Regions from separate parts of the Pseudomonas solani genome, predicted to be linked through region 3. Evidence: predicted binding sites of a transcription regulator. Region 3 holds the regulator's gene; each other region holds the start of a gene.
What was found. The regulator FliA, encoded in region 3, starts transcription of late flagellar genes. The targets are predictions, from matches to a motif close to CTAAAGTTTNNNNNNNNNNNGCCGNTAA.
Positions count from the first base shown of each region.

Region 1: the regulator FliA is predicted to act here: its motif matches at 6,532-6,559, upstream of PSm6_RS01505 (methyl-accepting chemotaxis protein).
Region 2: the regulator FliA is predicted to act here: its motif matches at 7,659-7,686, upstream of motA (flagellar motor stator protein MotA).

Region 1 covers NZ_AP023081.1:329,434-339,715, reverse strand. The annotation lists gene PSm6_RS01535 (lanthanide ABC transporter ATP-binding protein PedB/LutE) at 1-569, opposite strand, end outside; gene PSm6_RS01530 (YVTN family beta-propeller repeat protein) at 566-1,534, opposite strand; gene PSm6_RS01525 (lanthanide ABC transporter ABC transporter substrate-binding protein PedA1) at 1,558-2,772, opposite strand; gene PSm6_RS01520 (hypothetical protein) at 2,929-3,051, shown strand; gene PSm6_RS01515 (HAMP domain-containing sensor histidine kinase) at 3,048-4,298, shown strand; gene PSm6_RS01510 (response regulator) at 4,318-4,953, shown strand; gene PSm6_RS01505 (methyl-accepting chemotaxis protein) at 5,172-6,488, opposite strand; gene PSm6_RS01500 (pentapeptide repeat-containing protein) at 6,622-7,302, opposite strand; gene exaA (quinoprotein ethanol dehydrogenase) at 7,360-9,231, opposite strand; gene pedF (cytochrome c-550 PedF) at 9,541-9,978, shown strand; gene PSm6_RS01485 (substrate-binding periplasmic protein) at 9,984-10,282, shown strand, end outside.
Region 2 covers NZ_AP023081.1:1,565,282-1,575,563, forward strand. The annotation lists gene PSm6_RS07285 (N-acetylmuramoyl-L-alanine amidase) at 1-835, opposite strand, end outside; gene tsaE (tRNA (adenosine(37)-N6)-threonylcarbamoyltransferase complex ATPase subunit type 1 TsaE) at 844-1,272, opposite strand; gene PSm6_RS07295 (NAD(P)H-hydrate dehydratase) at 1,299-2,798, opposite strand; gene queG (tRNA epoxyqueuosine(34) reductase QueG) at 2,865-3,929, shown strand; gene orn (oligoribonuclease) at 3,936-4,478, opposite strand; gene rsgA (small ribosomal subunit biogenesis GTPase RsgA) at 4,577-5,608, shown strand; gene motB (flagellar motor protein MotB) at 5,672-6,742, opposite strand; gene motA (flagellar motor stator protein MotA) at 6,756-7,607, opposite strand; partial or broken gene PSm6_RS07325 (HDOD domain-containing protein) at 7,723-9,245, shown strand; gene rhdA (thiosulfate sulfurtransferase) at 9,292-10,107, shown strand; gene asd (archaetidylserine decarboxylase) at 10,132-10,282, shown strand, end outside.
Region 3 covers NZ_AP023081.1:4,637,098-4,647,379, forward strand. The annotation lists gene fliR (flagellar biosynthetic protein FliR) at 1-462, shown strand, start outside; gene flhB (flagellar biosynthesis protein FlhB) at 538-1,674, shown strand; gene flhA (flagellar biosynthesis protein FlhA) at 1,839-3,962, shown strand; gene flhF (flagellar biosynthesis GTPase FlhF) at 3,978-5,333, shown strand; gene fleN (flagellar synthesis regulator FleN) at 5,406-6,239, shown strand; gene fliA (RNA polymerase sigma factor FliA) at 6,236-6,982, shown strand; gene PSm6_RS21135 (chemotaxis response regulator CheY) at 7,067-7,441, shown strand; gene PSm6_RS21140 (protein phosphatase CheZ) at 7,461-8,249, shown strand; gene PSm6_RS21145 (chemotaxis protein CheA) at 8,261-10,282, shown strand, end outside.

The DNA of each region.
Region 1 (10,282 bases), 2.4 Mb from region 3:
CACAGCACGCTCAGGCCTTCGTCGTCGCACAGTTGGCGCACATGGTGGTTGAGGGCCTGGCGGCTGGCCGGGTCGAGGCCGACGCTGGCCTCGTCGAGCAGCAGCAGGCGTGGGCGGTGGAGCAGGGCACGGGCGATTTCCACGCGCCGGCGGTGGCCGCCATTGAGCGCGCGCACGCTGTCGCGGCGGCGTTCGCCCAGGCCCTGGCGCGCCAGCTCCTGGTCGATGCGCGCGGCCGCCAGCTGGCGCGGCATGCCGTGCAGGGCGGCGTGGTAGCGCAGGTTCTGCTCCACCGAGAGGTCGAGGTCCAGGGTGCTCTGCTGGAACACCACGCCGAGCTGGCGCAGGGCCAGGCGCGGCTGCCGGCGCAGGGAATGGCCGGCGACGCGGATATCGCCGCGCTGCAGGTCGTAGAGGCGGCTGAGCAGCGCCACCAGGGTGGACTTGCCGGCACCGTTGGGGCCCAGCAGCGCAGTGAAGCGGCCCGGCTCCAGGGCGAAACTCACCTCATCCAGTGCGCGGCGCGGGCCGTAGTCGAAGCCAACGCCCTCCACCTCCAGTGCGTTCATGGCGCCACCACCACGCCCCAGGGGTAGCGGCCGACCTTGATCGACCGGGTCACTTTGAGGCTGTCGACGTCGATCACCGAGACGTCGCCGCTGATGCCGTTGGTGGCCAGCAGGGTCTTCTCGTCGGGGCTGAAGGCCAGGTGCCAGACGCGCCGGCCCACCAGCAGGTAGTCGAGCACCTCCAGGGTTTTCGCATCCACCACCGCCACATGGTTGGCCGGGCCCAGGGCCACGAAGGCGTAGCGGCCGTCGCGGGTCAGCTTGACCCCCACCGGCTGCACCTTGTCCGGGTGCACGCCCTTGATCTGGAAGCGCAGGGTCTTCTGGATGCTGCGCGTGGCCACGTCGACCACGGTGACGGTGCCGCCGATCTCAGCCGAAGCCCACAGGCGCTTGCCGTCGTGGTCGAACTCCACATGGCGCGGGCGCTGGTCCACCAGGGTGTTGTCCACCAGCGTCTGGGTCGAGGTGTCGATCCAGTGCAGCATGTTGGTGGTCTCGCTGGTGTTGATCGCCCACTTGCCATCCGGGCTCACCGCCATGCCCTCGGGCTCCACGCCGACGTCGATCTGCGCCAGCACCTGGCTGCTCTGGGTGTCGACCACCGTGACCAGCGCATCGTCCTCGTTGGAGATGTACAGCCAGCGGTCGTTGGGGTGCAGGGCGAACTGCTCGGGGTCGGCGCCGGAGGGCAGCTCCTTGATGATCTGCCGCGTGGCCAGGTCCATCACCTGCACGGTGTCCGAATCGCTGGCGCAGATGTACAGCAGCCGGTTGTCGCTGGACAGCGCCAGGCCGCGCGGGCGCTTGCCCACCGGCAGGCTGGCGGTGACCGTCAGGCTGTCCATGTCGATCACGCTGACGGCGTTGTCCTTCTCGTTGGAGACGTAGGCGGTGGCGGCGAAGGTGGCGCCGCTGGCCAGCAGCAGCGCGGCGCCGAGCAGGGTGAGGGGGAGGCGGGGCATGGCGGGGTCCTTGTTCTGGGCGTTCATGGCGTGGCCTGCAGGGCGGCTTCGGCCAGGCGGCAGCGGCTCTCCGGCGCGTCGTGGCCGAGGGTGTCGAGTTCGCTGAAGGGGTGGAGAAAACCTTCCTGGGGCGAGGTGCTGATCAGCGCGCGTGGCTGGATCAGCTCGATGGGCTGGCGCAACTGGCCGTCCCAGGGGCGGTAGCTCAGCTTGCGGCCCTTGAAGCCGTCCAGCGGCAGGTCCGGCGACAGCTCCAGGGTGCGGATCGCGGCGGCGTCGGCGGCGCCCAGGCGGGTGACGGCGCTGGCGATGCTGCGCGTGGCCACCCAGGCGGCGAAATCGCGATCGTTCATCCAGCGCCCGGTGAGGTCCTCGAAGCGCTTCTGCAGTTGCGCCGCGCCATAGGTTTCCACCGTCTTGTGCCAGCCGGTGGGCACCAGGCCCTGGGTGCCGGCCACCGGGCGCGGCAGCCAGGTGTTGTAGGGCAGGTACTCGCCGAAGTCGCCGCGCTCGTCGGCCACCAGCACGCCGTCATAGTCGTCGGCCTGGGTGAACAGCGGCATGTCGGCCTGGGCGCTGCGGCGCTGCTCGTTGTCGAAGGTCCAGGGCTTCTCGCCGATGATCGTCAGGCCGAAGCGCCCGGCGGCACGGCGCAGGGCGGCGGCGTAGGCCTGGTCCTCGGGGCGCGGGCCGACCAGCAGCAGCCAGCGCTTCCACTGGCGCAGGGCGAGGAACTGCACCAGGGCGTCGGCGAGCATGGCGCGGCTGGGCAGGCTGTGCAGCACGTTGGGCAGGCAGGCGTCGGTGCGCAGCGCATCGTCGGCGGCGCCGGCGTTGAACAGCAGGCTGTCCGGCAGCGCCGCCGACAGCTGGCGCAGCAGGGGCGCCGGTGCGTTGACCACGAACAGGCGCAGGCCCTGGTCATACTGTTGGCGCGCCGCGTCCAGCAGTTCGGCTTCGCTCTCGGCATTGGCCGCCAGCAACTGGTAGCGCTGCTTGAGGAAGCGCCCGGTGCTGTTGTTGTCGGTGGTCGCCAGCTCGGCGCCGCGCAAGCCGGTGTCGCGGGGCTCGGGGATGACGTTGGACAGCAGCGGCCCCGGGTCGGGGCTGTAGCCGAGGTAACCGATGCGCACCTCCAGCGGCTGGCGCGCCTCGGCGGCGACGGCGTGGTTGGCCAGCAGCGCGGCGGCGGCCAGGGCCAGCAGGTAGGTCAGGGCATAGGGCGCAAGGTGGCGCATGGCGGGGGCTCCCGTTCTTGTAGCGCCAGCCTAGGGCCGCCCCGGGCCTGGGGAAATATGCAGAAAGTAGCGCCGGGGCAGTACCAAGGTAGTAACCCGCCCGCCCGCCCCAGGCCCTAGCATGGAGGCACAAGAACGAGACCGGGAGGCCCGGCCATGCGTGTGCTCAAGACCCTGCTGCTGCCCGTGCTGCTGATCCTCAGCCTGATCGGCGTGGATGGCTTCCGTGCGTCCCCCGCTGCGCCCCCCGCGGCGTTTTCATCGGGCCTCGGGCGATGAGCACCCTCGGCCGCATCAACCTGCTGGTGGTGCTGTTCTTCGCCGCAGTGGCACTGGTCTGTACCGGGGTGCTGCTGCGCCAGGCCAGCCAGGACGTGCAACGCGAGATGGTGGCCGCGCGCGCGGTGGTCGAGTACCTGCACGAGGCCGCCCGGCGCGACCCCAAGGCCCTGGAGTCGGCCCTGGCGCGGGGCCTGCGCCATGTGCGCATCCACTGGCAGGGCGAGACGCCCTCACAACCACGCGGCCTGGACGCTTGGCTCGGTGCGCGGCTGTTCCCGCCCGCCGAGCAGTACGGCGAGCCGCTGCAACTGGACGATGGCCGCCGCGTGCTGATCAGCGTCGACCCGGCGGACGAGATGGACGAGGTGGAGGACTCCCTCATCCAGTTGCTGGTGCTGTTCGGCCTGGCCCTGGGCCTCAGCCTGCTGGCCATCCGCGTCGCGGTACGCCGGGGCCTGCGGGTGCTCGACGAGCTGCGCGCCGGCTTCGACGAGATCGCCCGGGGCCGCCTGGCGGTACGCCTCAACCAGCCTTCGCTGCACGAGGCACGCCTGCTGGCCGGCCACTTCAACGAGATGGCCAGCACCCTGGAGCAGGTGCGCAACGACAACGCCGAGCTGACCCGCGCCCTGCTGGCGCTGCAGGAGCACGAGCGCAAGCACCTGGCCCTGGCCCTGCACGACGACATCGGCCAGTACCTCGCCGGCATCCGCGCGCAGCTGCTGCTGTTGCGCTCCATGACCGGCCAGGCGCCGGGCGCCGGTGCCACCCTGCGCAGCCTGGAGGACAACTGCCAGCGCATGCAGGACAGCTTCCGCGCGCTGGTGCGTGACCTTTACCCCGTGGTGCTGGAGCGCCTGCACCTGGGCGAGGCCATCGAGCTGCTCACCGAGCAGTGGCGCAGCGCCCAGGGCGTCGATTGCCAGTTGCGCCTGGGCGAGGACCTGCCGGTGCTGCCCACCGCCGACCAGGCCCATCTCTACCGCCTGTTGCAGGAAGCCCTGACCAACATCGCCCGCCACGCCGATGCCAGTGCGGTGAGCGTGCGCCTGGAGCGCCGCGGCCGGCGCCTGCGCCTGCTGGTGGGCGACAACGGCCGGGGCGCGGTGCAGCCGCCACGGCCCGGCATCGGCCTGCGTTCCATGCTGGAGCGGGCGCGCTGCCTGGGCGGCGATCTGCGCCTGCGCACCCGCGCCGGCGGCGGCTGGCTGGTGCGCCTGAGCATTCCCCTGGGCGAAGCCTGAACAACCTGGAGAACCTGCGATGAAGATTCTGCTGGTGGACGACCATTCCGTGGTGCGCCAGGGCTACGCCAGCCTGCTGCGCGGCCTGCTGCCCGAGGTGGAGGTGAGCGAAGCGGCCAGCGGCGAGCAGGCCTTGCAACTGGTGCAGGACAGCATTCCCAACCTGGTGGTGATGGACCTCTCGCTGCCGGGCATCAGCGGCCTGGAAACCACCCGCCGGCTGCGCCAACGCCTGCCGCAGTTGCGCGTGCTGTTCTTCAGCATGCACGACGAGCTGCCCCTGGTGCGCCAGGCCCTGGACGCCGGTGCCGCCGGCTACATCACCAAGAACTCCGCGCCCGAGGTGCTGGTGGAAGCGGTGCGGCGCATCCTCGCCGGGCACGCCTACATCGAGCAGCCCCTGGCCACCCAGCTCGCCTGCCACCCGGCGCACCAGGCCGGCGACCCGCGCCTCTCCGGCATGACCCAGCGCGAGCTGGAAATCTTCACCATGCTCGCCCGCGGCATGCCCGCACGCAGCATCGCCGAGCACCTGTGCATCAGCGCCAAGACGGTTTCCAACTACCTGACGATGCTGAAGAACAAGCTGCAGGTCAGCTCCCAGGCGGAGCTGGTGCACCTGGCCATCGATACCGGGGTATTGCGGCTGGGGTGATAGGGCAGGGCATCGGCTCTGCTGTGACGACTTGAGCTGAGGACTCGACAGGATGAGTGCGTGCCGTAGGGTGCGCCACACCCTACGTCCGAAGTGAGCGACGGTTGCATGTTCCGAGGCCAGATGGGGGCCAAAACATGATCTAGGAGCGTGGATGTTTACTCGCGCGGACATCGCGGCTGCAACCGCTCCCACAGCCCCCGCCAGGCTATTCCACCTCAGGTCTTCAGCTGGCTGGCGAACTGCCCCACGGCGCTGACCACGCGCTGGGCGCCGTCCTGGATTTCGACGATTACCGAGCCGGCCTCGTTGGCCAGGTTCAGCCCCTGCTCGGCGTGGTGGCGGCTGCTGGACATGCTGTCCACCGCCGCCTGGGCCAGGCTCTGGTTCTGCTGCACGACCTCGACGATTTCCTCGGCCGCCTGGCTGGTGCGCCCGGCCAGCTGGCGCACTTCGTCGGCGACCACCGCGAAGCCGCGGCCCTGCTCGCCCGCGCGGGCCGCCTCGATGGCGGCGTTGAGGGCCAGCAGGTTGGTCTGCGAGGCGATGCCGCTGATGGTCTTGATGATCGAACTGATCAGTTGCGACTGCTTGTCCAGCGCCTCGATGCCTTCGGCCGCTTCCTGCACCTGGTTGGTGATCAGGCGCATGACGTTGACCGTCTGGCTGACCACCGAGGCGCCTTTCTGCGCCGTGGCGTCGGTCTGCTGGGAGGTGCTGTAGGCGATGTTCGCCGCCTCGGCCACGGCCTGCTCCTGGTTCACCTGGTCGGTGATCACGGTGGCGAACTTCACCACCTTGTAGAGCTGGTCGTTGGTGTCGTGCACCGGGTTGTAGGAGGCCTCCAGCCAGACGTCGCGGCCGTGGGCGTCGACGCGCTTGAAGCGCCCAACCACGAACTCGCCGCGCAGCAGCTTGGCCCAGAACTCCCGGTACGCAGGTGAGCTGGATTCCTCCGGATCGCAGAAGACGCTGTGGTGCTTGCCCTTGATCTGCTCCAGGCGGTAGCCCATGGCATCGAGGAAGCGCTGGTTGGCGTTGAGCACCTCACCCTTGAGGTTGAACTCGATCACCGCGGTGGAGCGCAGCAGGGCATTGATCAGGCCCTCGTGCTCCTTGGCGGTCTCGATAGTGCGGGTCAGGTCGTTGGCGCACACCACCACGCTCTGGATCTGTCCGCGCCCGTCGCGGATCGGTTGCCAGATGCAGCGCAGCCAGGCCTCGCGGCCATCGCCGCGGAGCAGCCGGTACGCGCCGTTGAAGTGCTCGCCGTTGGCCAGGCCCTGGCGCATCTTCAGGTAGTTGGGGTCGCGGTGGAAGGCCTGTGGAATGAGCTCTTCGAGCGTGCGGCCGATGATGGTGTCACGGCGATACTGCAACTCGTTGAGGAAGTTTTCGTTGACGGACAGGATGCGACCCTGGAGGTCGATCTCCATCACCAGCATTTCCTGGAAGATGGATTCCTTGATCTGCTGGGCTCGGGCATTTTCCTCCCGAAGGTGCTCCAGTTCCTTTTTCAAGCTTGTGTTGAACATGGTCGGAACCCGTTGGCTGAGAGTGTGGAGGCGCTTGGTCAGCTCATCGGCCCTGACAGAACTTTCTTAAATCAGATGACAGAAAAATCGTTGGGGCGCGACGCCTGAAGTGTAGACGCGCGCCGCCCGAGCATTATTTTTCCCAATCCACCGGGCATTCCCGGCAGCCTTCCATGTTCACCCCCTGGAACGACGCGTAGTGGCGGCGGGCGCCGCTGAGGTCGGCGTTCTCCAGGTTGGCGTCGCCCAGCTTGGCTTCCTGCAGGTTGGCGTCGTTGAGGCGGGCGCCCTTGAGGTCGGCGCGGCTGAGCCAGGTCATTTCCAGGTCGGCGGCGCTGAGGTTGGCGTCGTGCAGCTTGGCGCCGGAGAGGCGGGCGAACTCCAGGTAGGCGGCGGTCAGGTCGGCGCCCTTGAACTGCGCGCCCTGGCCGAACAGGCCCCAGCCCTGCACCGCCACCAGGCGGGCGCCACTGAGGTTGGCCACGCGCAGGTTGCTCTGCTGCAGGCTGGCGCGGGTCAGGTTGCTGCCCACCAGCTGGGCTTTCTCCAGGTTGGCCAGGTCGAGGTTGGCGTGGCGCAGGTCGGCGCCGGAGAGGTCGGCCCCGGCCAGGTTGATCTTGTGCAGGTCGAGGTTGCGCAGGTCGGCATTGCGCAGGTCGGCGCCGGGGCATTGGCTTTCCGGCTCCAGGCGGCAGCCGCCGATCACCCGGACGGCGTCCTCGGTGGCGGTTTCGGCTTGCGGGGCGGGGGCCTGGGCCCAGGCGAGCCCGACGACCAGCATCAGCAGGGGAAGGAACATGGGCAGGTAGTTCATGACGGCTCCTGGTGCGTGGCAGGGGAGTCGGCGCGCCCGCAGGCGCGCCGGGGAGGGTCAGCGGCTGGCGGTCTTGTTGTCCCAGCTCGGCAGCTTGAACACCCAGAACGAGCCGCCCTGGGCCACCGGCTTGGTCAGCTCGGCCATGTCGCCGCCCCACAGCGGCACGGCGCCGCCGTAGCCGACGGTCACGCCGATGTACTGCTCGCCGTCCTGTTCCCAGGTGATGGGCGGGGAGACGATGCCGCTGCCGGTCTGGAACTTCCACAGCTCCTTGCCGGTTTTCGCGTCGAAGGCCTTGAAGAAGCCGTCGCCGGTGCCGGTGAACACCAGGTTGCCCTTGGTGGCGAGTACGCCGGCCCAGAGCGGCAGGTGCTCGTTGTGTTCCCACACCACCTTGCCGGTGGTCGGGTCCATGGCGCGCAGGCTGCCGACGTGGTCGTCGTACATGCGCTTGATGCGGAAGCCCATGCCCAGGTAGGCGGAGCCTTTCTTGTAGTTCACCTCCTCGGTCCAGTAGTCCTCCTTCCAGTTGTTGGCCGGCACGTAGAACAGGCCGGTGTCCTGGCTGTAGGCCATGGGGTTCCAGTTCTTGCCGCCGAGGAAGGGCGGGGAGACCTCCACCGCCTTGCCGTGCTTCTGGCCCGGCTCGGGCAGCGGCGGGCGCTGGCCTTCGTTCTCCACCGGGCGGCCGGTCTTCAGGTCGATGTGGCTGGCCCAGGTGATGTTGTCGACGAAGGGGAAGGCGTTCTGCAGCTTGCCGTTGGTGCGGTCCACCACATAGAAGAAGCCGTTGCGGTCGGCGTGGGCGGTGGCTTTCACCACCTTGCCGTCCTTGCCCTTGTAGTCGAACAGCACCAGCTCGTTGTTGCCGGAGAAGTCCCAGGCGTCGTTCGGGGTGTGCTGGTAGAACCACTTCACCTCGCCGGTGCTCGGGTCCACGCCCACCTGGCCGGAGGTGTAGAGGCTGTCGTAGTCGTGGGGGTTGCCGCCCTTGGCGGTGCGCGCCCAGGTGTTCCAGGGGCCGGGGTTGCCCGCGCCAACGATGATGGTGTTGGTCTCGGCGTCGAAGCTGGCGCTCTGCCAGGGGGCGCCGCCACCGTGGCTCCAGGCCTCGACCTTGCCGGTCGGGGAGTTCTTGTCGTCCGGCCAGGAGGGCGCCTTCACATCGCCCGTCGGGGTGCTGTCCTTGCCATTGAGGCGGCCCATGTGGCCCTCGACGAAGGGGCGCATCCAGACTTCCTCGCCGGTGTCCGGGTCGCGGGCGTAGAGCTGGCCGACCACGCCGAATTCGTCACCGGAGCTGCCGTGGATCAGCAGGGTCTTGCCGGTCTTCTGGTCCTTGATCAGGGTCGGGGCCCCGGTCATGGTGTAGCCGGCGGTGTGATCGCCGAACTTCTTGTTCCACACCACCTTGCCGGTGTCCTTGTTCAGCGCCACCAGGCGGCCGTCCAGGGTGCCGAAGAAGATCTTGTCGCCGTAGATGGCGGCGCCGCGGTTGACCACGTCGCAGCAGGGGCGGATGTCGTCGGGCAGGCGGTGGTTGTAGACCCACAGGCGCTTGCCGGTCTTGGCGTCGAGGGCGAACACGCGGGAGTAGGAGCCGGTGACGTAGACCACACCGTCGCGCACGATCGCCTGGGATTCCTGGCCGCGCTGCTTCTCGTCGCCGAAGGAGTAGGACCAGGCCGGCACCAGCTTGAACACGTTCTGGTCGTTGACCTGGGCCAGGGGGCTCCAGCGCTGGGCGTTGGTGCCCATGCCGTACTGCAGCACGTCCTTGACCGAGACATGGTCGTTGGCGATGTCTTCCCAGGTCACGTTGGCGGCGAAGGCCCCGGCGCTGGCGGCGAGGCCACCGGCGAGCAGGAGGCCCTTGATGGCGAGGCTGAGCGGGCTGGCAGGTTGGGGGTGCGATCTTGTTGTCATGTGTGCGGTTCCCGTGGTCGTTGTGGACCAGTGCGCCACCTGGCGTCCTGGCGCTTCGAATACTGGAAGCGCCACCGCCTGCGGGATACGGAAAAACTCCCGCGCTTGCCGGGAAAACTTCCCAGTGCGGGCATGACTTGGAACCGCTGCCAAAGCGCCTCGATACACCTCCGCCCGGCCTGCTACCAAGGGAGTAGGGCGCGGCCACCAAAGCAGCATTCGGCCGTTATCGACGGCTCCTTACCATCCTCGTCACCACGCTCCTGCCGAGCGTTCGCCTTGCCCAGCATCTCGAAGAGGATGGAAGTCATGAATAACAAGAACGCCCTGCGTGGCCTGATGTTCCTTGCCGGTCTGAGCCTCACCGGTCTTGCCCTGGCCCATGGCGATGTCGTGCCGCAGGCCGTCAACACCGATGGCCTGGAGCCCCTGGGCAAGGAATGGCGCGACACCAACCCCTACCGCGCGCCCTATGAGAAGAACGCCCTGGCGGTGGAGATCGGTTCCTCGGCCTACAACCAGAACTGCGCCCGTTGCCACGGCCTGGAAGCCAAGTCCGGTGGCATCGCCCCTGACCTGCGCCTGCTGGAAATCAGCGCCGATGGCGACGAGTGGTTCAAGGAACGGGTGATCAACGGCGCGGTGCGCGACGGCGCGGTGTACATGCCGAAGATGGCCGACTTCCTCAGCCAGGAAGCGCTCTGGGCCATCCGCTCCTACCTGGAAAGCGTCCACGTCGAAGAGTGATCGCCATGCGCCTGCTCGCCCTGCTGTGCTGGTTGCTGTGCCTGCCGCTGGCGCAGGCGCAGGTCCGCCCCTATGACGACATCCTCGCCTCGGGGGTGCTCAAGGTCGCGGTCTACGAGAACTTCCCGCCCTACAGCTTCCAGCAGGACGGCCAGGCCCGCGGCGTCGACGTCGACCTGGCCAATGCCCTGGCCGCAGCGCTGGGGCTGAAGGCCGAGCTGATCTGGGTGACCCCCGGCGAGAAGCTCGACGACGACCTGCGCAACTACATCTGGAAGGGCCACTACCTGCGCCCCAAATTGCT
Region 2 (10,282 bases), 3.1 Mb from region 3:
TGGCGCCACGGTCCGACAGGGCGAACACCGAGGCACCGAAGGCGCTGCGGCTGGGGGCGGCGTCGGCATGAATGGAAACGAACAGGTCCGCGCCCTTCTTGCGGGCGATCTCGGTGCGCTTGCGCAGCGGGATGAAGTAGTCGCCGGTCCGCACCAGCTCGGCCCGGAAGCCCTTCTCCTGGTTGATCTGGCGCTGCAACTCCTTGGCGATGGCCAGGGTCACGTCCTTCTCATGCTGCCCCTTGGGCCCGAGGGCACCCGGGTCCTCGCCGCCGTGGCCGGCGTCGATGGCGATGATGATGTCGCGGTTGCCACCGGGTACCGGCGGCAGCTTGTTGGTGGCGGGCTGGGTCGGCGACACCGGCGGCTGCGGCGTACTTGGCGCCACGGCGACCTGGGGTGTGGACGCTTCATTGGCAGCGGCTTCCTGGTCGAACAGGTCCACTACCAGGCGGTTGCCGTACTGCTGGTTCGGCGCCAGGGAGAAGCTCTTGGGTACGACGGCAGCGGAAACGTCTATCACCACACGCAGCTCGGTGGGGCTGCGCTGGGCGGAGCGCACACTGGTGATGGGCGTATTGCTCAGCGACAGTTGCTCCAGCTTGGTGGCCAACTGGGCGCCGCTGATATCGATGACGATGCGATTGGGGGCCGCCAGCGTGAACACGCTGTGCTGCACGGGGCCAGACAGGTCGAACACCAGCCGGGTATTGTCGGGGGCGCGCCAAAGCCTAACGCCACGAACCTCCGCAGCGGCCAGGACATCAGCGGCAAACACCGCAAGCAGAACCCCAATCCCGGCAAACAGCGCGCGCGAGCGCATACCCCACCCCATTCTCTTGTTCATACTCCCGTGGCCAAGGCGGCGCACCAGGACTCGCCGCGCTCAGTATGCGGCGACAGATGCAGCGTACGGCCGCCTGCATGGGGGCTAATGGTAATGTCCATGTCGGCCTTTGGCAAAATGCCGGTGCCCCTCCGGGGCCACTCGATCAGGCACAGCGCATCGCCCTCGAAATAGTCGCGGATACCCAGGAATTCAAGCTCTTCCGGGTCGGCCAGGCGATACAGGTCGAAGTGGAACGCGCGCAACTCGCCGATCTCGTAGGGCTCCACCAGGGTGAAGGTGGGGCTCTTCACCGAACCGCCATGGCCCAGGCCACGCAGGATGCCGCGCGACAGCGTGGTCTTGCCGGCCCCAAGGTCACCGTGCAGGTAGATGATGCCGCGACCTCCGGTCGCCTGCGCCAGGCGCGCGCCCAGCGCCAGCATGGCGTCTTCGCCGTCGGCAAAAAGATTCAACTCAGGCACGGCGAGCACTCCTCGAGCAGCTGACGAATGGTAGGAATCAGGTCACTGGCTGCCAGCCCGCGCCCCTGGGCACCCAGCAGTTGGCCAGCGCCGGCATGCAGCCAGACGCCCAGACAGGCAGCCTCGAACGGCGCCATGCCCTGGGCCAGCAGGGCGCCGATGACACCCGCGAGCACATCTCCCAGCCCGGCGCCGGCCATGGCGGGATGGCCGCGATCACAGAGCGCCAGGCGGCCATCGGCACCCGCGATCAGGCTACCCGCGCCCTTCAACACAACGGTGGTGCGATAGCGACGGGCAAGCGCGAGGGCGGCGGCGGGACGATCCTTCTGGACGTCGGCGATGCTGGTACCCAGCAGCCGCGCGGCCTCCCCCGGGTGCGGCGTGATCACGCAACCCTCGGGCAAACCGACCCCACCCGCGGCCAGCAGATTGAGGGCATCGGCATCCCAGACCTGGGGTACCTCCTGTGCGGTCACGGCGCTCAGCAGGCTGCGCCCCCAGGCGCCCTGGCCGAGCCCGGGGCCAACCACCAACACGCTGGACGCAGCCGCCAGGCCACGCAGTTGGTTGGCGGACGCAACCCCCACGCTCATCACCTCGGGCATGCGCGACAGTGCCGCGCCAACGTGCTCGCCCCGGGTGGCCAGCGACACCATGCCGGCCCCGCTGCGCAGCGCGCTTTCGGCGCTGAGCAAGGCCGCACCACCGGTGCCCAGGTCACCGCCCACCACCAGCAGGCGGCCGTAGCGCCCCTTATGAGCAGTCGCCGGGCGCGAGGCCAGGAGGTCGAGCCCATCGACGGCCAGGCGCCGGGCGACGAACAGCTGGCTGGCGACGATCGCTTCGTCCGCCTGCAGGCCGTCGAAAACCAGTTCGCCGACCCGATCGGGTGCAGCGCCGGTAAACAGGCCCAGCTTGAGGCCAATGAAGGTCACGGTGAGGTCGGCGCGCACCGCAACGCCAAGCACGCGGCCGGTATCGGCGCAGAGGCCGGAAGGGACATCCACCGCGAGCACCGGCAGGTGGCTGGCATTGATGCAATGGATGGCCTCGGCATAAGGCTCGCGAACCTCACCGACGAGTCCGGTTCCCAGCAACGCATCGACCACGACGCCCTGCAGGTCTGCCGTCTCGTTCCACGACAGGATGGGCACACCGGCGCTCAGCGCCTCATCCCGCGCCAGCGCGGCGTCGCCTTCGAGGGCAGTGGCATCACCCACGGCCAGCACCTGGGCGCGCCACCCCGCGCGCAGGGCCAGCGCAGCGATCAGGTAGCCATCCCCGGCGTTGTTGCCACGGCCAGCCAGAACCGTCAGCTCAGCCACGTTCGGCCAGCGACGACGCAGGGCGCGCCAGGTGGCGTGGGCGGCACGCTGCATCAACTCGAACCCCGGCGTACCGGCGGCGATCAGGCGTGCATCCAGCTCGCGTACTTGGGCAGATGAATAGAGGACGAGCGGCAGGTCATCGATTGGGTCGGGCATGCGATTCGGCGTTCAGGGCTAGGTCTGGCAGAATTATACGCACCTCGATTGCGGTTTCCCTCCAGCATGTCCCTATCTCCCGAACAACTCGCCGACCTCGCGCAGTCCATCAAGGACTGGGGACGCGAGCTCGGCTTCCAGCAAGTGGGCATCACCGGGGTGGAGCTGGGCGAGCACGAGGCGCACCTGCAGCGCTGGCTGGACGCGGGCTACCAGGGCGAGATGGATTACATGGCCGCCCACGGCAGCAAGCGCTCCCACCCGGACGAGCTGGTCCCCGGCACACTGCGGGTGGTCTCTCTGCGCATGGACTATTTGCCCGGCGACACGCGCATGGCGCAGGTACTGGGGCAGCCGGAGAAGGCCTACGTCTCGCGCTACGCACTGGGCCGCGACTACCACAAGCTGATCCGCAAGCGCCTGCAGCAACTGGCCGAGCGGGTCCAGCAGGCCATCGGCCCCTTCGGCTATCGCGCCTTCGTCGACAGCGCGCCGGTACTGGAGAAGGCCATCGCCGAACAGGCAGGCCTCGGCTGGATCGGCAAGAACACCCTGGTGCTCAACCGCAAGGCCGGCAGCTACTTCTTTCTTGGCGAACTGTTCGTCGACATGCCGCTGCCGGTGGATGCACCCCACGGCAGCGAACATTGCGGCCGCTGCTCGGCGTGCATGGACATCTGCCCCACCGCCGCCTTCGTCGCGCCCTATCAACTGGACGCGCGGCGCTGCATCTCCTACCTGACCATCGAGCTCAAGGGCTCGATCCCGGAAGAGCTGCGCCCGCTGATCGGTAATCGCGTATTCGGCTGCGACGATTGCCAGATGGTTTGCCCCTGGAACCGCTTCGCCCGCCCCACCGACCAGGGCGACTTCCAGCCCCGCCACGGCCTGGACAATGCGGCCCTGGCGGAGCTGTTCACCTGGAACGAGGAGGAGTTCCTCACCCGCACCGAAGGCTCGCCGCTACGCCGCGCCGGCTACGAACGCTGGCTGCGCAACCTGGCGGTCGGCCTGGGCAACGCCCCCTCGACCATCCCGGTGCTGGAGGCCCTGCGTGCCCGGCGCGAGCACCCCTCGGAACTGGTTCGCGAACACGTGGAGTGGGCCCTCGCCCGACACCAGGCAGCCTGAAACGGCTCAGACCTTGATGAAGTGCTCGCGGTAGTGGCGCAGCTCGGCGATGGAGTCGCGGATGTCGTCCAGGGCCAGGTGGGTGCTGCTTTTCTTGAAGCCGTCACGCACATGGGGCGCCCAGCGCGCGGCCAACTCCTTGAGGGTGGAGACGTCCAGGTTGCGGTAGTGGAAGTAGCCTTCCAGCTTGGGCATATGGCGATAGAGGAAGCGGCGGTCCTGGCAGATGCTGTTGCCGCAGATCGGCGACTTGCCCTTGGGCACCCACTGCTCCAGAAAGGCCAGGGTCTGCGCCTCGGCCTCGGCGGCGCTGATGCGGCTCTCGCGCACGCGCTGGGTCAGGCCGCTCTGGCCATGCTGGCGGGTGTTCCACTCGTCCATGCCGGCAAGAATCTCGTCGCTCTGGTGCACGGCGATGGTCGGGCCTTCGGCGAGCACGTTGAGATCACTGTCGGTGACGATGGTGGCCATTTCGATGATGACGTCGTTATCGGGATCGAGGCCGGTCATTTCCAGGTCGATCCAGATCAGGTTCTGTGCGTTCTGCATGTTCGCTCTCCAAGGCAAGGCGCGCATTCTAGCTTAGAGCCCGGTGCGCCGGGCTGCCCGTGCTAAACTCGCCGCCGTTTTCAATCAGTGGAAGTTCCATGGCCAAACGCCACCTCAGCCGCCGGCAAAGCTGGCGCATCGAGAAGATCCAGGAAGAGCGCGCCGCCCGTGCGGCCAAGCGCGAATCACGCGCGCTCGACGAGCTGGAAGGCGGCGATCTCGGCCCCGAACAGACCGGCCTGGTAATCGCCCACTTCGGCGTGCAGGTCGAGGTCGAGGCGCTGGAAGGCGAGATCGCCGGCCAGGTATTCCGCTGTCACCTGCGCGCCAACCTGCCGGCGCTGGTCACCGGCGATCGTGTGGTCTGGCGCTCGGGCAACCAGGGCAGCGGCGTGATCGTCGCGCAACTGCCGCGCACCAGCGAGCTGTGCCGGCCGGACATGCGCGGCCTGCTCAAGCCGGTGGCGGCCAACGTCGACCTGATCGTCATCGTCTTCGCTCCCCTGCCCCACCCGCACGCCAACCTCATCGACCGCTACCTGGTGGCCGCCGAGCATGCCGGCATCCAGCCGCTGCTGCTGCTGAACAAGGCCGACCTGGTGGACGATGACAACAGCGCGATGCTCGACTCTCTGCTGGGCGTCTATCGGCAGCTCGACTATCCGCTGCTGGAAGTCTCGGCACACGGCGGCGGTGGCATGGAAGATCTACAGATACGCCTCGACGGCCACGTCAGCGTGTTCGTCGGCCAGTCCGGCGTCGGTAAATCCTCGCTGGTCAACAGCCTGTTGCCCGGTGTCGACACCCGCGTCGGTCCGCTCTCGGAGCTGACCGGCAAGGGCACCCACACCACCACCACCGCGCGACTGTTCCATTTCCCCGGTGGCGGCGAGCTGATCGACTCCCCCGGCATCCGCGAATTCGGCCTAGGCCACGTCAGCCGCCACGATGTGGAAGCCGGCTTCATCGAGTTCCGCGACCTGCTCGGCACCTGCCGCTTCCGCGACTGCAAGCACGACCGCGAGCCCGGCTGCGCCCTGCTCAAGGCGCTGGAGGACGGCCGCGTGCAGCCCCAGCGCATGTCGAGCTACCGGCACATCCTCGAAAGCCTGCCGGAACCCGAATACTGACAGGCGCCGCAAACGAAAAGGCCACGCAATCGCGTGGCCTTTTTCATTCGGGTCGGGCTGCCGTCAGGGCTGTTTGTTCTCGTCCATCTTCAGCACGCCATCCTCGAAGATGTTCAGCTTCTGCTGCAACTCCTGGGGTTGCAGCGGCGCGGCGCCACCGGGTGGTGTGACCTGGGTGCCGGAAGCCGCGCCGGGGACCGAAGGCGGCGTGCCGCTGGCGGGCGTCGACGGCGGGGTACCGCCTTCGGCCGGGGCGTTCTGGTCGCCATGGGAACCCTCGATGTCGCGCTGGGCCTTCTTGGTCAGCACGATGATATCGATGCGCCGGTTGACCGGGTTGAAGGGGTCCTCGCGATCAAACAACGCCGAGGAGGCATAGCCCACCACCCGCGCGACCTGATCATCGGGGTAGCCGCCCGCCACCAGGGTCCGACGCGCGGCGTTGGCGCGGCCGGCGGAAAGCTCCCAGTTGCCGAACTCACCAGCCCCGGCAAAGGGCTTGGCATCAGTGTGGCCGCTGATGCTGATCTTGTTCGGCACGGCCTTGATGGTCTCGGCCATGATCAGCAGGATGTCTTCGAAATAGGGCTGCAGGCGCGCGCTGCCGAGGTCGAACATGGGCCTGTTGGCGGCGTCCATGATTTGGATGCGCAAGCCATCCTGGGTGATCTCGAACAGGATCTGGTCCTTGAATTTGCGTAGCTCGGGGTTCTCGTCGACCTTGTTCTGCAGCTCCTGCAGCAGCATCTCGAGGCGTTCCTTCTCGATCTGGTCGGCCAGGGTTTCCACCTGCTTGGCGTCCACCTGCTTGTTGGTCGAGTCGATCGCCGCCTCCTGGGCGTCAGGGGCGTCCTTCAGCTCGGGGTTGAGCGTACGGTCCGGCGCCGGCGTCGGCGTACCGCCGAGGTCGATCACATAAGGGCTGGCGCTTTCGGTGAAACCGATGGGGTCCTGGAAGTAGCCAGAAATCGCCTTCTTCTGCTCGGGCGTGGCCGAGGACATCAGCCAGAGCACCAAAAAGAACGCCATCATCGCGGTGGCGAAGTCGGCGAAGGCGATCTTCCAGGCACCGCCATGGTGCCCAGCGGCGATCTTCTTGACCCGCTTGACGATGATCGGCTGGTTGTTATCCATGGTTCAGCCCCGGTCAGCTACCGCGAACGGCCTGCTCGAGCTCGCTGAAGCTCGGGCGATGTGCGGGGTATAGAACCTTGCGCCCGAACTCCACCGCCAGCGACGGAGGCATCCCGGACGCCGAGGCAACCAGGCAAGCCTTGATGGCCTCGTAGACGTTGAGCTCTTCCTTCGCGTCGTGCTCCAGGCAGACGGCCAAGGGGCCGAAGAAACCGTAGGCCGCGAGAATACCGAGGAAGGTACCCACCAGGGCAGCACCCACGTGCTGGCCCAGCGCAGACTGCTCGACCTGGCCGAGCAGCGCCATGGTCACCACGATACCCAGTACCGCCGCAACGATACCGAAGCCCGGCAGGCCATCGGCGATGCGGGTAACGGCGTGGGAGGGGTGTTCGAGGTCTTCCTTCAGGCTGTTCAGTTCCATGTCGAACAAGCCTTCGAGTTCGTGGGGCGCCATGTTGCCGGAAGACATGATGCGCAAATAGTCGCTGATGTACGCGACCATCCCGGCATCCTTGAGGATGCCCGGGTACTTACTGAAGATCGGGCTTGCGGCCGGGTCTTCGATATCGGCCTCGATGGCCATCATCCCTTCGCGGCGGCTCTTGTTGAGAATCTCGTAGAGCAGGCGCAGCACTTCCAGATAGAAGGCATGGGTGAAGCGCGAGCCGAACATCTTCAGCGACTTTTTCAGCACATGCATGAAGGTGCTGCCCGGGTTGGCCTGGAGGAAGGCCCCGAGCGCCGCGCCACCGATGATCAACACCTCGAAAGGCTGTATCAGGGCACCGATCTTACCGTGGGAAAGGACATATCCGCCGAGAACGGTGGCGAATACGACGATGATGCCGATTATTTTTGCCATAAAGTGAGACTTGAAGGGTCAGTAATAGGGTTATGAAAACAACCCTTCTAATTATCGGAACTTATGCGCCAGACTATAGCCAGTTAAGGCGAAAAGCCAGTTTGGCTCAAACCTCATGAAGACGCAGATGCCCCCACCCAGCAGCCTCGACGCCTGGATCAAACAACTCGACGGCGTCCGCCTCCCGATTCCGGCGGAAAGCCATGAACGGGTGCGCCGCGCCCTGGGCGACAGCCGCCGTTCGATGCGCGAGATCGCTGACCTGATTCAGGATAGTCCCGGCCTGGCACTGAGCATCATGCGTGAGGCCAACCGCGCCGGTTCCTCCCTCGACAGCCCGGCGGAAAGCCTGGAAGTGGCCCTCACGCGCCTCGGTCTGAAGCGATCAGAAGAGCTGCTCAACCGCCTGCCAGCCGTCAACGAAACCGATATCCCCCTGGCACTGCGCCAACTGCAACTGATCAGCCAGCACGCCTCGCAACAGGCCAGCGGCCTGTTCGCCGCCCGCCTGGCGCGCCTGTGGCAGGAAATCCACTGGAACAGCCTGCTGTTCCTGTCCCCGCTCTGGCCGTTGCTGGCCCTGCACCCGCAGCTCTTCGCCGCCTGGGAAACCCGCGTCATCGTCCGTGGCGAGCCGGCGCGCAAGGTGGAACTCGAACTGCTCGGCGTGCCACTGCTGCGCCTGTGCCAGGCCCTGGCCGAGCACTGGAAGCTGCCGGACTGGATCACCTACGGCTACCGCCTGCTCAACGCCGACCGGCGCATGCTGGTGAAGGCCCTGCACATCGCCCGTGACAACGAGCACCCCCTGCACCAGCAACAGATGCTCGATGCCGACCCGGCCCTGCGCCGCTGGCTCACCCAGCCGGGCAACACGGTATTGCTGGCCAACGGATTGGCGGTGTCCGCCCACGACTCCTGGGCCTGCGACCACAGCCTGCGCTGGCAGCGCCTCACCGGCCTCTACATGCAACTGCCGCTGACCGAGCTGCAGCAACTCATCCACCAGCACGCTGCCGACAGCGCCCGCAAGCACGCGCGCAGTGACCTCTGGCATCCGGCCCAGGCGTTGATCTGGCCCTGGGATTGCAGCCGCTGGCCGACCGAGGAAGTGAAGCCGACCCCGCCCCCGCCGCCGCACTCAGCGAATGGCGCCAGCATTGTGGTCAGTTGCTGAAGGAGCCTAGCCCCTTCGCCAACATCGTCCAGCTCACCGGCTGTGCCCGCGACGCCCTCACGGCCTGCGGCATGCGCCGCTGCCTGATCCTGCTCACCGATCGCACCCAGAGCCGGCTGGCGGTGCAGCAAAGCGCCGGGCTGCCCAGGGAAGCCGCCGGCCTGCAACTGGACCCGACCCAGAGCCAGGTGCTGCGCCGTCTGCTCGCGCAACCCGGCCAGCTGCGTCTAACGCCGGAGAACGCCGCACAGTACTCCGCGCTGATCCCCGGCAACCTCAAGGCACTGTTCCCGGCCGACCACGTGCTGCTGCGCTCCATCCCTGCCAACGGTCGCGTCGCCCTGCTGCTGATCGCCGACCAGGGCGGCCAGCCCTTCGCCGACGTCAGCCTCCAGGCCTTCGGAAAGACCGTGCAATGCATCGAGCGCGCCCTGGCCAGCTTTGCTACGCGCGGGCGCTGACCTTTCCGCTACAATCCGCCTCTTTCATTCTCTTCCGGAGTGTTCAATGTCCGCCTTTTCCGGCCTGCCACTGGTGATCGAACCGGCCGACCTGGCAGCTCGACTCGATGCGCCCGACCTGATCCTGGTGGACCTGACCAGCGCCGCGCGCTACGCCGAAGGCCACATTCCCGGCGCCCGCTTCGTCGACCCCAAGCGCACCCAGCTCGGCCAGGCCCCGGCCCCCGGCCTGCTGCCCGCCAAGGCGGACCTCGAAACCCTGTTCGGCGAACTGGGCCAGCGCAGCGACGCCACCTATGTGGTCTATGACGACGAGGGCGGTGGCTGGGCCGGGCGCTTCATCTGGCTGCTGGATGTGATCGGCCACGGCCGCTACCACTACCTGAACGGCGGCCTGCACGCCTGGCTGGCCGATGGCCGCGCCACCTCGACCGAAACTCCGGCCCCGGCCGGCGGCCCGCTGCCGCTGGTGATCCACGACGAGCCCACAGCCACCCGCGAGTACCTGCAGAGTCGCCTCGGTGCCGCCGACCTGGCCATCTGGGACGCACGCGGCCCCGGCGAATACGCCGGCACCAAGGTGCTGGCGGCCAAGGGTGGACACATCCCCGGCGCGGTGAACTTCGAATGGACCGCCGGCATGGACCCTCAGCGCGCATTGCGCATCCGTGAAGACATCGCCGAGATCCTGCAATCGCTCGGTATCACCCCGGACAAGGAAATCGTCACCCACTGCCAGACCCACCACCGCTCCGGCTTCACCTACCTGGTGGCCAAGGCGCTGGGCTACCCCCGCGTTAAGGGCTACGCCGGCTCCTGGTCGGAGTGGGGCAACCACCCGGATACCCCTGTCGAGGCCTGAGCCTCCGGTAAACAAGGAACACCCATGAAAGAACGCCTGTTCATCATCAGCCAATACCTGCTGCCCCATCACCTGCTCTCGCGCCTGGCCGGCTGCGTGGCAGAGTGCCGCGTGCGCTGGTTCAAGAACGCCTTCACCGCCTGGTTCGCCCGCCGCTACCAGGTGAACATGAGTG
Region 3 (10,282 bases):
CAGATGGGCCTGGGCTTCGCCTCCATGGTCGACCCCACCAACGGCGTCTCGGTGCCGGTGATCGGGCAGTTCTTCACCATGCTGGTGACCTTGCTGTTCCTGGCCATGAACGGCCACCTGGTGGTGTTCGAGGTGCTCGCCGAGAGCTTCGTCACCTTGCCGGTGGGCGGGGGGCTGATGGCCGAGCATTACTGGACCCTGGCCACCAAGCTGGGCTGGGTGCTCGGCGCCGGCCTGCTGCTGGCGCTGCCGGCGATCACTGCGCTGCTGGTGGTCAACATCGCCTTCGGCGTGATGACCCGCGCCGCGCCGCAACTGAACATCTTCTCCATCGGCTTCCCGCTGACGGTGGCCCTGGGCCTGGTGATCATCTGGATCGGCATGGCCGACATCCTCTCCCAGTACCAGCTTCTCGCCACCGACGCCTTGCAGCTCCTGCGCGAGCTGGCGAGGGCGCGCTGATGACCTCCCGCTGCGGCTGCATGCCGCCCATTACCCGTCCCGGTCGGTTAGCCGGGCCTTCTGCCGAGGTGCGCCATGGCAGAAAGTGAGAGCGGGGCGGACAAAAGCGAAGAACCCACCGCGAAACGCCAGCAGGAGGCGCGCGAGAAGGGGCAGATCGCCCGTTCCAAGGAGCTCAATACCCTGGCCATCACCCTGGGTGGGGCAGGGGGCGTGCTGGCCTCCGGCGGCGGCCTGGCGGACATGATGATGCGCATGATGCAGGCCAACTTCACCCTGTCGCGCGAAGCGCTGATGGACGAGCGCAGCATGGCGCTGTGGCTGTTGCAGTCGGGGCAGATGGCGCTCTCGGCCGTTACCCCGTTGCTGGTGACGCTGCTCATCGTCTCGCTTGTGGCGCCCATCTCCCTGGGGGGCTGGCTGTTCTCCTTCGAGGCCCTGGCGCCGAAATTCAGCCGCATGAGCCCGCTGTCCGGCATCAAGCGCATGTTCTCCATGCACGCGGTGGTGGAGCTGCTCAAGGCGCTGGGCAAGTTCGGGCTGATCCTGATGGTGGCGCTGATGGTGCTGTCTTCGGATGCCGACGACCTCCTGGCCATCGCCCACGAGCCCCTGGAACAGGCCATCCTGCACAGCGTCCAGGTGGTGGGCTGGAGCGCGCTCTGGCTGGCTTGCGGGCTGATCCTCATCGCCGCCATCGACGTGCCGTATCAGCTCTGGGACAACAAGCAGAAGCTGATGATGACCAAGCAGGAAGTGCGCGACGAGTACAAGGACAGCGAGGGCAAGCCCGAGGTCAAGTCGCGTATCCGTCGCATGCAGCGGGAGATGGCCGAGCGCCGCATGATGTCCGCCGTGCCCGAGGCCGACGTGGTGATCACCAACCCGACCCACTTCGCCGTGGCCCTGAAGTACGACCCGGCCAAGGGCACCGCGCCGCTGCTGCTGGCCAAGGGCAACGACTTCACCGCGCTGAAGATCCGCGAGATCGCCCAGGAGAACAAGATCACCGTGCTGGAATCCCCGGCCCTGGCGCGGGCGGTGTTCTACTCCACCGAGCTGGACCAGGAAATCCCCGCCGGCCTGTACCTGGCGGTGGCCCAGGTACTGGCCTACGTCTACCAGCTCAAGCAATTCCGCGCGGGCAAGGGCAAGCGCCCTGCGCCCTTGACGGAGCCGCCGATCCCCGCTGACCTGCGTCGCGACGACTGACCCTGCGCTGCCCCTGCCTGTAGGCAAAGGTCGCCGCGCCCCCCTCTGCACCGCCACCTCCGGGAAGTTGGTGAGCTTCTTGCACAAGCTCTGCTGCGCGCATTCGCGCGTCAAAAGATTGAATGGGCGAGGGCTGTGTTTCGCCACTGCTTGAGGGTAGAGATTTGGATCGTTCGCAACTGATCGGCAACGTGCGCGGCAATGTCGCCAGCCTGTCCCGGGGCAACCTGGGGGTGCCGCTGCTGGTGCTGATCATGCTGGGCATGATGACGTTGCCGGTGCCGCCGTTCCTTCTGGACGTGTTCTTCACCTTCAATATCGCGCTCTCCATCGTGGTTCTGCTGGTCAGCGTCTACGCCCTGCGCCCGCTGGACTTCGCGGTCTTCCCCACCATCCTGCTGGTCTCGACCCTGCTGCGCCTGGCGCTGAACGTGGCCTCCAGTCGCGTGGTACTGCTCCACGGCCAGGACGGCCACGACGCCGCGGGCAAGGTGATCCAGGCCTTCGGTGAAGTGGTCATCGGCGGCAACTACGTGGTCGGTGCGGTGATCTTCGCCATCTTGATGATCATCAACTTCGTGGTGGTCACCAAGGGTGCCGGCCGTATCTCCGAGGTGAGTGCACGTTTCACCCTCGACGCCATGCCCGGTAAGCAGATGGCGATCGACGCCGACCTCAACGCCGGCATCATCGACCAGGTCGAAGCCAAAAAGCGCCGCGCGGAAGTCTCCCAGGAAGCCGACTTCTACGGCTCCATGGACGGTGCCAGCAAGTTCGTCCGCGGTGACGCCATCGCCGGCCTGCTGATCCTCTTCATCAACCTGATCGGTGGCATGGCCATCGGCATCATCCAGCACGGCCTGACCTTCGGCGACGCCGGGCGCATCTACTCCCTGCTGACCATCGGTGACGGCCTGGTGGCGCAGATCCCTTCGCTGCTGCTGTCCACCGCCGCTGCGATCATGGTGACCCGTGTTTCCAGCTCCGAGGACATGGGCCAGCAGGTCAACCGCCAGATGTTCGCCTCGCCCAAGGCGCTGGCCGTCTCCGCCGCCATCCTCATCGCCATGGGCCTGGTCCCGGGCATGCCCCACGTGTCCTTCCTCGGCCTCGGCCTGATCGCCGCTGGCGGCGCCTGGTGGATCTGGCGCAAGGGCCAGAAGGAGAAGGAAGTGGCTGTGCAGGAAGCGCAGCGCCAGCAGGAACTGCTGCCGGCCCAGCGTGCCCCGGAAACCAAGGAGCTGGGCTGGGACGACGTCACCCCGGTGGACATGGTCGGCCTGGAAGTCGGCTACCGCCTGATTCCCCTGGTGGACCGCAACCAGGGTGGCCAGCTGCTCACCCGCATCAAGGGCGTACGCAAGAAGCTGTCCCAGGAGATGGGCTTCCTCATGCCGTCGGTGCACATCCGCGACAACCTCGACCTGCTGCCCAACGCCTATCGCCTGACCCTGATGGGTGTCAGCGTGGCCGAGGCGGAGGTCTACCCGGACCGCGAGCTGGCGATCAACCCCGGCCAGGTGTTCGGCACCCTCAACGGCATCGCCGCCAAGGATCCGGCGTTCGGCCTGGAGGCCGTGTGGATCGACGGCAGCCAGCGTGACCAGGCGCAGTCCCTCGGCTACACGGTGGTGGACGCCAGCACCGTGGTCGCCACCCACCTCAATCAGATCCTGCACAAGCACGCCCACGAGCTGCTGGGGCACGAAGAAGTGCAGCAGCTCATGCAATTGCTGGCCAAGAGCTCGCCCAAGCTGGCGGAAGAGCTGGTTCCGGGCCTGGTTTCGCTGTCGACCCTGCTCAAGGTGCTGCAGGCGCTGCTGCAGGAGCAGGTACCGGTGCGCGACATCCGCACCATCGCCGAGGCCATCGCCAACGTCGCACCCAAGAGTCAAGATCCCGCCGCTATGGTGGCAGCTGTTCGCGTGGCGCTGAGCCGCGCAATCGTGCAAAGCATTGTGGGACTAGAGCCGGAGCTGCCTGTGATCACCCTGGAGCCCAGGTTGGAACAGATATTGCTCAGTAGCATGCAGAAGGCCGGACAAGGCTCCGAGGATGGCATCCTCCTGGAGCCTGGCATGGCCGAGAAGCTGCAACGTTCCCTGGTGGAAGCGGCGCAGCGCCAGGAAATGCTCGGCAAGCAGGCCATCCTGCTGGTAGCCGGGCCGATCCGGGCGATGCTGTCGCGCTTCGCAAGGCTCGCCGTGCCAACCATGCACGTACTGGCCTACCAGGAAATACCGGACAACAAGCAGGTCACCATAGTCTCGACTGTGGGGCAGAACTAACCGAGGTCACAGGCCATGCAGGTCAAACGCTTCTTCGCTGCGGATATGCGCCAGGCCATGAAACTGGTGCGGGACGAACTGGGCGCGGATGCCTCCATCATCGGCACTCGTCGGGTCGCCGGTGGGGTGGAGATCACCGCCGCGCTCGACTATCCCATGCCGGCTCCCGCCCCGAGCAAGCCCAACCCGGCCCTCGAAGCCGAGCTGCGCCGTACCCAGACCCGCATCGCCGAGGCCCATGCCGAGCTGAGCAACCGCGGTGGCCAGGCCGACGCCGGCAAGAACCGCCAGCTGGTTGCCGACCGTTCGGACGTGTCTGCGGAAAGCCTCGCCGCCGCCATGCGTCCGCAACGCACCGAGCGTGCAAGTGCCTCGCCGCTGGCGGCACCCGCTGCCCAGCCGAAGGCCGCAGCACCGGCCGCCGCCGACCAGCGCAGCCTGGATGCCATGCGTTTCGAACTCAACGGCCTGCGTGAACTGATCGAAGTCCAGCTGGGCTCCATCGCCTGGGGCCAGATGCAGAGCCGCCGTCCGCAGCAGGCCGGCCTCTGGCGTCGCCTGCAGCGCATGGGCCTGTCCGCCGAACTATCCCGTGCCCTGATGGAGCGTGTCGCCTCCGTCAAGGACCCGCGCCAGGCCTGGCGCATGGTCCTGGCCCACCTGGCCCACGCCATCCGCACACCGCAGCAGGAGCCGCTGGAAGAGGGCGGTGTGATCGCCCTGGTCGGCCCGGCCGGCATGGGCAAGACCACCACCCTGGCCAAGCTGGCTGCGCGCTACGTACTGAAATACGGCGCCCAGCAGATCGCCCTGGTGAGCATGGACAGCTACCGGATCGGCGCCCAGGAGCAGTTGAAGACTCTCGGCCGCATCCTCAACGTGTCGGTGACCCATGTCGATCCCGGCCAATCCCTGACCCAGGCGTTGGCCCCGCTGGCGCGCAAACGTGTGGTGCTGATTGACACCGCAGGCCTGCCGGCGACCGATCCTGCGCTTAAAATGCAGTTGGAGACCTTGGCCAGCCGTGGTGTCAAAGCCAGGAACTATCTGGTGCTGGCTGCAACGAGTCAGAGCCAAGTGCTAAAGGCGGCCTACCATAGTTATAAGCGTTGCGGTCTTTCTGGCTGCATCCTGACCAAGCTCGACGAAGCGGCGAGCCTGGGAGAGGTTTTAGGACTGGCTATCGGCCAGCATCTCCCGGTAGCCTATCTTGCTGACGGGCCTCGGATTCCGGATGACCTGCAGATCCCCCGCAGCCACCAGCTGGTGAGCCGTGCAGTGAGCCTGCAGACGCCGGAGGACCCCAGCGAAGAAGCCATGGCCGACCTGTTCGCCGGGCTGTACCAGAACCCGGCCCGCCGAGTCGGATAGAACCCCAGCCACTCCGGATGAGTGGCACGAGCCCGCCAAGTGGCCCAGTCGACGTGAGACAAGGTGTAATAAATGGGTAGTTTGCATCCCGTACAGGTGATTGCCGTAACCGGCGGCAAAGGTGGCGTCGGCAAGACCAACGTGTCGGTGAACCTCTCGCTGGCCCTCGCCGATCTCGGTCGCCGGGTCATGCTGCTGGACGCCGACCTTGGCCTGGCCAACGTCGACGTACTGCTCGGCCTCACCGCCAAGCGCACCCTGGCCGACGTGATCGCCGGCGAGTGCGACCTGCGTGACGTGCTGCTGCAGGGCCCGGGTGGCGTTCGTATCGTGCCGGCCGCCTCGGGCACCCAAAGCATGGTGCAGCTCTCGCCCATGCAGCACGCCGGCCTGATCCAGGCTTTCAGCGAGATCAGCGACAACCTCGACGTTCTGGTGATCGACACCGCCGCCGGCATCGGCGACGCGGTGGTCAGCTTCGTGCGCGCGGCGCAGGAAGTGATCGTAGTCGTCTGTGACGAACCCACTTCCATCACCGACGCCTATGCTTTGATCAAGCTCCTCAACCGCGACTACGGCATGAGCCGTTTCCGCGTATTGGCCAACATGGCACATAGTCCACAGGAGGGTCGCAACCTCTTTGCTAAGCTGACCAAAGTGACTGATCGCTTCCTGGATGTGGCCTTGCAATATGTCGGCGCGGTGCCCTATGACGAATCCGTACGCAAGGCCGTGCAGAAGCAGCGCGCGGTTTACGAAGCCTTCCCGCGCTCGAAGTGCGCCCTGGCGTTCAAGGCGATAGCCCAGAAAGTGGACAGCTGGCCCCTGCCGGCCAACCCACGCGGTCATCTGGAGTTCTTCGTGGAGCGCCTGGTGCAGCAACCGATCGCGGATTCGGCCATATGACACCCGCTAGTGGACTTCGTATGTACAACAAGGCACAGGCTAGGGATTCCCAGCACCAGCTGATCGAGCGCTACGCGCCGCTGGTCAAACGCATCGCCTACCACCTGCTGGGCCGCTTGCCGGCCAACGTGCAGGTGGAGGACCTGATGCAGGCCGGCATGATCGGCCTGCTCGAAGCCTCGAAGAAATACGATTCCAGCAAGGGCGCAAGTTTCGAGACCTATGCAGGCATACGCATCCGCGGTGCCATGCTCGATGAAGTGAGAAAAGGGGATTGGGCACCACGCTCGGTCCATCGCAACACCCGGATGGTGAGCGATGCCATCCGGAAAATTGAGGCAAGAACCGGGCGAGACGCTAAAGATCAGGAAGTTGCGGCCGAACTTGGATTGAGTCTCGAAGATTACTACGGCATCCTGAGCGACACTTTGGGCAGCCGCCTGTTCAGCTTCGACGACCTGTTGCAGGACGGTGAACATGGCGCGACGCACGAAGACACCGGAGTCACCCATCTCGAACCTTCGAATGATCTGGAAGACGAGCGCTTCCAGGCGGCGCTGGCTGACGCCATCGCCAATCTGCCGGAACGAGAGCGCTTGGTACTGGCGCTGTATTACGACGAAGAGCTGAATTTGAAGGAAATCGGCGAAGTGCTGGGGGTCAGTGAATCGCGGGTCAGCCAGTTGCACAGCCAATGTGCCGCACGCTTGCGGTCACGGCTGGGTGAATGGCGCGCGCACTGATTGGCACGCCGGTTTTTCGATTGATCGACGCCCCCGTTCTACGGGGGCGTTTAGGACTGTACGGAGGTCGATTTGGACAAGAACATGAAAATCCTCATCGTGGACGATTTCTCGACGATGAGACGCATCATCAAGAACCTCCTGCGTGACTTGGGTTTCACCAATACCGCAGAGGCCGATGATGGCACCACCGCTCTACCCATGCTGCACAGTGGCAACTTCGATTTCCTGGTCACCGACTGGAACATGCCGGGCATGACCGGGATCGATCTGTTGCGCGCCGTGCGTGCCGACGAGCGCCTCAAGCACCTGCCGGTGCTGATGGTGACGGCCGAGGCCAAGCGTGACCAGATCATCGAAGCGGCCCAGGCCGGTGTGAACGGCTATGTGGTCAAGCCTTTCACCGCCCAGGTGCTCAAAGAGAAGATCGAGAAGATCTTCGAACGGGTCAACGGCTGATGCCAGTCGCGAGGACGCCATGGACCAAAAAGATTCCCAACCGGGAGACCTTGAGTCGACCCTGAAAAACCATGCGCGCGAGCTGGTCGATACCCTTGAAAAAGGCAATTTCGGCGATGCCGTGCAACTCATCCATGAACTCAACAAAGTCCGTGATCGCGGGCTGTACCAGGAAGTCGGCAAGCTGACGCGCGAGCTGCACACCGCGATCGTCAACTTCCAGATCGACCCGCACCTGCCCCATGCCACAGAGGTTTCGCAGATCGCCGACGCCACTGATCGTCTTTCCTACGTGGTGAAGATGACCGAGAAGGCCGCGAACCGGACCATGGACCTGGTGGAGGAGAGCGCACCGCTGCTCAATGGCCTAGGCGATGAAGCCCAGAGCCTGGGAGAGGAGTGGGGGCGCTTCATGCGTCGGGAAATTGGCGCGGATGCCTTCCGCGACCTGGCCAAGCGCATCGAGACTTTCCTTGCTCGCAGTCAACGCGATACCGAACAGCTTTCGTCGAGGATGAACGACATCCTCCTTGCCCAGGACTATCAGGATCTCACCGGCCAGGTGATCAAGCGCGTCACCCAACTGGTCACCGAGGTCGAGAGCAACCTGGTGAAATTGGTACTGATGGCCAGCGATGTCGATCGCTTCGCTGGTATCCACCACGACCGTGCGGAGATCGTGGCTGAAAAAGAAAAACAAAAAGAGCCTTCCAGGGGTGAAGGTCCGCAGATCAATGCCGATAAGCGTGATGATGTCGTGTCCGGTCAGGTCGATGTCGATGATCTGTTATCCAGCCTTGGATTCTAGGGAGCAACCGAATGAGCTTCGACGCCGATGAAGAAATCCTCCAGGACTTCCTGGTTGAGGCCGGCGAAATATTGGAGCAATTGTCCGAACAGCTGGTCGAGCTCGAGAGCCGTCCGGACGATATGGATCTGCTCAATGCCATTTTCCGCGGCTTCCACACGGTCAAGGGTGGTGCCGGCTTCCTCCAGCTGAATGCGCTGGTGGAGTGCTGCCACATCGCCGAGAACGTCTTCGACATCTTGCGCAAGGGCGAACGCCGTGTGACGGCGGAGCTCATGGACGTGGTCCTGCAAGCGCTGGACACGGTCAACGAGATGTTCAGCCAGGTACGCGAGCGCGCCGAGCCGACGCCGGCCACGCCGGAGCTGCTGGCTGCCCTGGCACGCCTGGCCGAGCCGGGTGGTGACGAGGCGGCTGCCGAACCGGAGTACGAGCCCGAGCCTGAGCCCGTTGCTGAAGCCGAAGCCGCGTCCGGTGATATCACCGACAGCGAGTTCGAACAGCTGCTCAACGTGCTCGATGAGCCCGCCGCCGAGTCGAGCGTCAGCGCGGCCTCATCGGCCGCTGCCGGGGCTGACGAAATCAGCGACGACGAGTTCGAAGCGCTGCTCGACCAACTGCACGGCAAGGGCAAGTTCGTGGCCGAGCAGGCCCCTGCTGCGCCTGCCAAGGCCGCCGCCCCGGCGCCCGCGCCTGCGGCACCTGCCGGTGGCGGTGACGAGATCAGCGACGACGAGTTCGAAGCGCTGCTCGACCAGTTGCATGGCAAAGGCAAGTTCGTGGCCGCCGCTGAGGTCGAGGCCCCTGCGGTTGCCGCTCCGGCCGACAAGGCTCCTGCGGCACCTACTGCCGGCGCCGGCGAAAACATCACTGACGACGAATTCGAAGCGCTGCTCGATCAGCTCCACGGCAAGGGCAAGTTCGTTGCCGACGCCGCGGAGGCAGCCCCTGCCAAACCGGCTGCTCCGGCCAAGCCCGCTGCCGCTCCGGCCGCCAAGCCTGCCGCCGCGAAACCGGCTGCTGCTCCCAAGGCGGCTGAGCCGTCCAAGCCCGCTGCCAAGCCTGCGGCCGCTCCCGCGCCTGCCGCGGGTGGCGACAAGGCCGCGTCCGCCGCCAGCGAGGCCGAGACCACGGTACGCGTCGACACCGCGCGCCTGGACGAGATCATGAACATGGTCGGCGAGCTGGTATTGGTGCGTAACCGCCTTGTGCGCCTGGGCCTCAACAGCGGTGACGAGTCCATGGCCAAGGCCGTGTCCAACCTCGACGTGGTCACCGCCGACCTGCAGACCGCGGTCATGAAGACCCGCATGCAGCCGATCAAGAAGGTCTTCGGCCGCTTCCCGCGCCTGGTCCGCGACCTGGCGCGCAACCTGAAGAAAGAGATCAACCTCGAGCTGGTGGGTGAAGAGACCGACCTCGACAAGAACCTGGTCGAGGCCCTGGCCGACCCGCTGGTCCACCTTGTGCGCAACGCCGTCGACCACGGCGTCGAGACGCCCGAGGAGCGCGAGGCCGCCGGCAAGCCGCGCACCGGCCGCGTGGTGCTCTCCGCCGAACAGGAAGGCGACCACATCCTTCTGATGATCACCGACGACGGCAAGGGGATGGACGCCAATATCCTCCGCGCCAAGGCGGTGGAGAAGGGGCTGCTGGACAAGGACGCCGCCGACCGCCTGACCGATCTCGAGTGCTACAACCTGATCTTCGCCCCGGGCTTCTCGACCAAGACCGAGATTTCCGACGTCTCCGGCCGCGGTGTCGGCATGGACGTGGTGAAGACCAAGATTTCCCAGCTCAACGGCACGGTCAACGTGTTCTCGCAGAAGGGGCAGGGCTCGAAGATCGTCATCAAGGTGCCGCTGACCCTGGCGATCATGCCGACCCTGATGGTGATGCTGGGCAACCAGGCCTTCGCCTTCCCGCTGGTCAACGTCAACGAGATCTTCCACCTCGACCTGTCGCGCACCAACGTGGTGGACGGCCAGGAAGTGGTGATCGTGCGCGACAAGGCGCTGCCGCTGTTCTACCTC